Prosthecodimorpha staleyi: one gene and its partner. The protein of the gene in region 2 interacts with the protein of the main gene of each other region in a pairwise test. Links are inferred from orthologs where the notes say so. Each region holds a gene or a part of one and is shown on either strand. Other genes may lie near its edges.

Evidence for each region.
Region 1: the proteins of leuS (region 2) and ligA interact in binary tests that used the Escherichia coli proteins (3 or more experiments, as listed by UniProt). The link is inferred for Prosthecodimorpha staleyi from one-to-one orthologs.

The regions. Positions count from the first base shown.
Region 1 is NZ_JAHHZF010000009.1:53,906-57,209, reverse strand. The notes cover bases 138-3,128. They hold ligA (NAD-dependent DNA ligase LigA), read right to left. Parts: upstream 2,703-3,128; coding sequence 573-2,702; downstream 138-572. Other genes in these bases: KL771_RS18165 (methyl-accepting chemotaxis protein), read right to left, coding at 2,908-3,128; KL771_RS18175 (hypothetical protein), read right to left, coding at 138-407. Outside these bases: more of KL771_RS18175, read right to left, coding at 1-137; more of KL771_RS18165, read right to left, coding at 3,129-3,304. UniProt on the Escherichia coli protein: DNA ligase that catalyzes the formation of phosphodiester linkages between 5'-phosphoryl and 3'-hydroxyl groups in double-stranded DNA using NAD as a coenzyme and as the energy source for the reaction.
Region 2 is NZ_JAHHZF010000007.1:193,756-197,264, reverse strand. Bases 256-3,451 are described here. They hold leuS (leucine--tRNA ligase), read right to left. Parts: upstream 3,090-3,451; coding sequence 456-3,089; downstream 256-455. Other genes in these bases: KL771_RS15480 (YggS family pyridoxal phosphate-dependent enzyme), read left to right, coding at 3,293-3,451; lptE (LPS assembly lipoprotein LptE), read right to left, coding at 256-469. In the rest of the region: more of lptE, read right to left, coding at 1-255; more of KL771_RS15480, read left to right, coding at 3,452-3,509.

The DNA of each region.
Region 1 (3,304 bases), on a different replicon or contig from region 2:
GGAGCCGCCCCGTCGGCTGCCAGGCCGCCCTTGCCTTGGCGGCCGGTGGCGGCGGCATCGACGGCATTGCCGGCCGCGGCCTCGTCGCCTTCCGGCCAGACGCAGGCGAACCGGTGCGCGCGCGTCCGGATATCGCGCAGACGCGCGAACCCGGCCGCCGTCACCCGGCAGACCGCGCCGGCGGGGCTCAGCATCAGGAGCCCCCGCGCCGTCAGCGCCGCAATGGTTGCATGCCGGAAGAAGGGGCCGGTACGGCCGGCCGCATAGCCGCGCCGATAGGCATGCAGCGGCGTCGCTGCGGCTGCCGCCAGGGCCGCCCGCTGGGCAGGCGACAACGGCGCGACCGGCTCCGGAAGTCCGGAGATCGCCCGCCGGGCGGGCGAGAGCGGCGCGACGGGCTCGGGCATTGCGGAATCGGCTGCGGTCGCCACGATTTTCCTCCGGTCGCCGACCCGGCGCTCCCCAGCCCGGTTCCGGCGTCTCCCGAAGTTAATGTCGCGCCGCCCACCATGGGCAGTCGTGCGGCCCCCATCAGGACCAGCCCGCAAAGGTCCTTTCCGTAAGGATTTGTCTCAGGCTCCGACCATCGCGATCCATTGGTCCTCGTCGATCACCGCGATGCCGAGGTCGCGCGCCTTGGTCAGCTTCGATCCGGCACCCGGGCCGGCGACCACGAGGTCGGTCTTGGACGAGACCGAGCCGGACACCTTGGCGCCGAGCCGCTCGGCCTGCGCCTTGGCCTCGTCGCGGGTCAGCTTCTCCAGCGTGCCAGTGAACACGATAGTCTTGCCGGCAACCGCCGTGTCGGATTTCGGCTTCTCGGCATCCTCGATGCCGCCGGTCATCTCGGCGACCAGGCGCTCGACCACGTTGAGATTGTGCGGCTCGGCGAAATAGTCGGCGATGGAGTCGATCACCGTTTCGCCGATCTGGTCGATCGCGTCCATCTCCTCGCGCGCCGCCGCGTCGCCGGCCGCAACCGCCAGTGCAGCCGCGTGCAGCGCCGCCCAGGAGCCGTAGGCCCGGGCCAGCATGCGCGCCGTGGTCTCGCCGACATTGCGGATGCCGAGCGCGAAGACGAAGCGCTCCAGTCCGATCCGGCGTCGTTCGTCGATGGCGGCGAAAAGCTTGGCGACCGATGTCGCCCCGAAGCCCTCCTTGTCCTTCAGCTTCTTCAGGTTGACCGCGTCTCGCGCGGCGAGCGTGAACAGATCGGCCGGCTCGCGGACCGTGAGGTCGGGATCGTGGAAGAAGAATTCGATCTGCTTCTCGCCCAGCCCCTCAATGTCGAAGGCCCGGCGCGACACGAAATGCCTGAGATGCTCCTGGCGCTGGTGCGGGCAGGCGAATTCGCCGGTGCAGATGCGGCGCACGCCCTCCTCGCCGGTCGCGGTCGTCTCGCGCACCACGGGGGTGTGCAGCGGGCACGGACAGACGGACGGGAAGACATAGGGTTCGGCATCCGGCGGCCGCCGCTCCGCCACCACGCCGAGCACCTGCGGGATCACGTCGCCGGCCCGCTGCACCATCACGGTGTCGCCGACGCGCACGTCGAGCCGTGCGATCTCGTCGGGATTGTGCAGGGTGGCGTTGGAGACCACGACGCCGCCGACCGTGACCGGTTCGAGCTTGGCGACCGGCGTCAGCACGCCCGTCCGGCCGACCTGGATGTCGATCGCGCGCAGGATCGTCGTTGCCTTCTCGGCCGGGAACTTGTGGGCGATCGCCCAGCGCGGGCTGCGCGAGACGAAGCCGAGCCGCTCCTGCCAGTCGAGCCGGTCGACCTTGTAGACGACGCCGTCGATGTCGTAGCCGAGCCCGGCGCGCTGCGCCTCGATCATCCGGTAGTGCGCGAGCAGGTCCTCGGTCGTCCGGCACAGCAGCATCAAGGGATTGATCGGGAAGCCCCAGGCACCGAAAGCCTGCACCATGCCCATCTGGGTTTCGGCCGGCATCGCCGCCATCTCGCCCCACGCATAGGCGAAGAAGCGCAGCGGACGCGCGGCGGTGATGTTCGGATCGAGCTGGCGCAGCGAGCCGGCGGCGGCATTGCGCGGGTTGGCGAAGAGCTTCTCGCCGGCCTCGGCCTGACGCCGGTTGAGTTCAGCAAAGTCGACGTGGCTCATATAGACCTCGCCGCGCACCTCGACGATCTTGGGCACGCCGGCCGGCAGCAGGTCCGGGATGTTGGCGATGGTCCGGACATTGGCGGTGACATTCTCGCCCTCGAAGCCGTCGCCGCGCGTTGCCGCCGAGACCAGCCGGCCGGCCTCGTAGCGCAGGTTGCAGGACAGGCCGTCGATCTTCGGCTCGGCCGTGAAGGCGACCTCGGCCTCGCCGAGCTTCAGGAAGCGGCGCACGCGCTCGGCGAAGTCGGCCACGTCGCCATCCGCGAAGGCGTTGTCGAGCGACAGCATCGGCACGGCATGGCGCAGCTTGGCGAACTTCGCCGAAACCGCGAGGCCGACCCGCTCGGAGGGCGAATCGGCGCGCTTCAGATGCGGGAAGCGCGCCTCGACGGCGAGGTTGCGCCGCCGCAGCGCATCGTAGTCGGCGTCCGAGATGAGCGGGGCGTCTTCGTTGAAATAGGCCTGGTCGTGAACCGCGATTTCGGCGGCCAGCCGCTCCAGTTCGGCGGTCGCCTGCGTCTCGGTCAATTGGTCGACGGGGAGCGAGGCGGCGGTCGGCAGCGCGTCAGTCATGGCGGTCGGGCGTCCTGGCAGGGGGCGTCGCGCCGTTATAGCAGGGCCGCGCCCGGAGGACAGCGACCGGCGCCGGCGGCACCCGCATCGACCACAACGTCGATGCCGGGCTGGCCGGAGCGGGCCATGCTCGCTCACCAGCCGACACGGACCGCTCCGCGCAGCGGACGCAAAGCGGCGGTCAGGATTCTCGCGAAGCGCCGGATCAGGGGCGCTGCTGGATCACCCCGTACCAGCCGAGGCCGCGATAGGTCTCGTAGCCGGGCGTGTGATGGAAGGCGACCAGCGTACCGTCCGGGGCGAAGAGGCTGCCGGCCTCCTGGCCCGCCGGCAGGTCGATGCGGTCGCGCAGGATGCCTTGCCGGTCGGACGCCGCGATCACGCGACGGTCCGCGTCGACCAGAAGCACCCGGGTTCGCGATTTTTCGTCCTCGGTCAGCCGCACGCCCTCGACGATCGCACGGGCCTGCGGGGCCCAGTCGAACTGGATGCCGAGGATGCCGATGAGCCGGCCGCGCGGGTCGCCGCCCTCACGCACGCCGGCCGCATAGGTGGCGACATGCGCGCCGCCGAGCAGAGGCTCGGCCGAGATGTCGGCGACC
Region 2 (3,509 bases):
CGCGCTGGGCGCGCACATTGGCGAAGCGCTGCTGCGAGAAGTCGTAGGAGACGTTGGCGAAGCTGGTGCCGGTCAGGATGGTCTTGTCGCTCGCCATGTCGACCAGCACGAAGCTGGCATTGAGCTGCACCAGATAGGCCGAGGGCGTCGTCTCCAGCCGCTCGATGCCGAGCGGCAGGGAGGAATCGGTGATGCGCAGGTTGAGCCGGTAGGCCGGCTTCTCCGGCTCGCCGCCGCCGTAGAAGGCGAAGATCAGCTCGTTTCGGACGCGTTGGCTGACCCGGCTGTCGGCCAGCGCGAGGTCAATATGGGTCATCTTGGCCGCCGGACCGCCGGTGCCGTCGAGCGAACCATAGAGCGGCCGCACGTTGGAACAGGCGGCCAGCAGCGGCACAGCGGCGCCGAGCCCCAGAAGGCCCAGCGCCCGCGTCAGCACGCGGCGACGGTCGATCGGATCACGCAACGACATTCACGATCCTTTGCGGCACGACGATCACCTTGCGCGGCGCCTTGCCGTCGAGCGCCTTGACGACCGCCTCGAGCGCGAGCGTCGCCGCGGTCACCTCAGCCTCGCTCGCATCACGGCCGATCGTCAACTCCGCACGCTTCTTACCATTGATCTGGATCGGCAGCACGATGGTGTCGTCCACAATCAGCGCGCGGTCGGCGACCGGCCAGTCGGAGGTCGCGAGCAGGCCGTCGCGCCCCATGACCTGCCAGCATTCCTCGGCCAGATGCGGCATCATCGGCGCAATGATGCGCACCAGGATGTCGAAGGCCTCGTGCAGCGCCGCCGCGAGGCCCGCATCCGCCGCCGCGCCCTCGGCCGCCCTGGCATCCAGGACCGCCTTCTGCAGCGTGTTGGCCAGTTCGTAGATGCGTGCCACGGCGCGGTTGAAGGCGAGCTTCTCGATGTCGTCCTCGACTGCCGCCAGCACCTTGTGGGCCGCCTTGCGCAACGCCGTCGCCGCCGCCGAGATCTCGGCCGGACGCGCCGGCGCCGGGCCGGAGACGAAGGGCAGCGCGTCGCCGACCATGCGCCAGATGCGCTGGACGAAGCGATGCGCGCCTTCCGCACCGGCCTCGGTCCAGATCACGTCGCGCTCCGGCGGGCTGTCGGAAAGCATGAACCAGCGCGCCGTATCGGCGCCCCAGCCGCCGATGATCTCGGTCGGGTCGACGGTGTTCTTCTTCGACTTCGACATCTTCTCGATGCCGCCGATCTCGACCGTCGCGCCGCCATCTTTCATCCTGGCGGTGCGCTTGCCGTCGAGCTCGGTGATCTCGATCTCGGCCGGCGAGACCCAGCCGTCCGGACCCTTGTAGGTCTCGTGCACCACCATGCCCTGCGTGAACAGGCCCGCGAAGGGCTCGTCCAGGCCGGCATGGCCGGTCGCCTTCATGGCGCGGGTGAAGAAGCGCGAGTAGAGCAGGTGCAGGATCGCGTGCTCGATGCCGCCGATATACTGGTCGACCGGCAGCCAGGCATCGACCGCCGAACGGGTGGTCGGCGCCGTCTCGTTCCACGGATCGGTGAAGCGCGCGAAATACCAGGACGAATCCACGAAGGTATCCATGGTGTCGGTCTCGCGCCGCGCCGGCCGGCCGCAGGACGGACAGCCGACATGCTTCCAGGTCGGATGATGATCGAGCGGGTTGCCGGGCCGGTCGAAGGTGGCGTCGTCGGGCAGTTTCACGGGCAGCTCGGCCGCCGGCACCGGCACCACCCCGCAGGCCTCGCAATGGACCATCGGGATCGGGCAGCCCCAGTAGCGCTGGCGCGAGATCAGCCAGTCGCGCAGGCGGAAATTCACCTGCCTCGTGCCCTGCGGGGCGCCGTCGACCTCCGTCGTCTCCAGCCGGCCGGCGACCGCGTCCTTGGCGGCCTCGATCGACATCCCGTCCAGGAAGCCGGAATTGTAGAGCGTGCCCTCCCCGTCATAGGCGATGTCGCCGACCGTGAAGACGGCCGGATCGGCACCCGGCGGCAGCACCACGGGCGTGACCGACAGGCCGTATTTGCGGGCAAAGTCGAGGTCGCGCTGGTCGTGCGCCGGACAGCCGAAGATGGCGCCGGTGCCGTAGTCCATCAGGATGAAGTTGGCGACGAAGACCTTCAGCTCGACGCCGGGCAGGAAGGGATGCTTCACGCGCAGACCGGTGTCGTAGCCCTCCTTCTCGGCCGTCTCCAGCACCGCCACGGAGGTGCCCATCTGGCGGCACTTCTCCTGGAAGGCGGCCAGATCCGGATCCGCCGCCCCACAGGCCCGCGCAACCGGATGATCCGGCGCGATCGCCATGAAGGAGGCGCCGAACAGGGTGTCGGGCCGGGTGGTGAAGATCTCCAGCGTGCGGTCGCCGTTCGGCGCCGGGGCGGCGAATTCGAAGCGGACGCGCGCGCCCTCCGACTTGCCGATCCAGTTGCGCTGCATCAGCCGCACCTTGTCGGGCCAGCGATCGAGCCCGTCCAGGGCCGACAGCAGCTCCTCCGAATAGGCGGTGATGCGGAAGTTCCACTGCTCCAGTTCGCGCTGCTCAACCAGCGCGCCCGAGCGCCAGCCGCGCCCGTCGACGACCTGCTCGTTGGCCAGCACGGTCATGTCGACCGGGTCCCAGTTGACCTTCGACTTGCGCCGATAGACCAGCCCGGCCTCGAAGAAGTCGATGAACATCTTCTGCTGGTGACGGTAGTATTCCGGCGAGCAGGTCGCGATCTCGCGCGCCCAGTCGAGCGACAGGCCCATCGACTTCAGCTGCGCCCGCATGGTGGCGATATTCTCGTAGGTCCACTTGGCCGGATGGACCTTGTTCTGCATGGCCGCATTCTCGGCCGGCAGGCCAAAGGCGTCCCAGCCCATCGGATGCAGCACGTTGAAGCCGCGGGCGCGCTTGTAGCGCGCGACCACGTCGCCCATCGTGTAGTTGCGCACGTGACCCATGTGGATGCGTCCCGACGGATAGGGGAACATCTCAAGCACGTAGTAGCGCGGCCGCGGGTCCTCGTTGCGGGTGCGGAACACCTCGGCGGCGTCCCACGCCTTCTGCCATTTCGGTTCCGCTTCGCGGGGATTGTAGCGCTCGCTGGCCATGGGTTTTTCGAAGTCCTGGACGCCTGGGGCCCGCGCGGGGACGGCGCGGGATCAAGTCGAGAGACCCCGCGCGACGCGCGCGCGAGGGGGGAGGCGCGACCTTCACCAGAAAGACCCGGTGAGGTCAACACCGAGAACGTCGCGTCGCGCCCGCGCTTCTGCTATGCCGGGCCGAATTCCTGCCATCGACCGCCGAGGACTGGATGAGCGCCGCCGACCGTCTCGCCGAAATCCGCCATCGCATCCGCCGGGCCGAACGCGCCACCGGCCGGCCGGAAGGCGCGGTGACGCTGGTCGCCGTCTCCAAAACCTTCCCGGCCGAGGAGATCGCCCCGGTGATCGCCGCCGGTCAGCGCGTCTTCGGCGAGAACCGCGTCCAGGAGGCCAAGGCGAAATGGCCGGGGCTCAAGGCGGCGACGC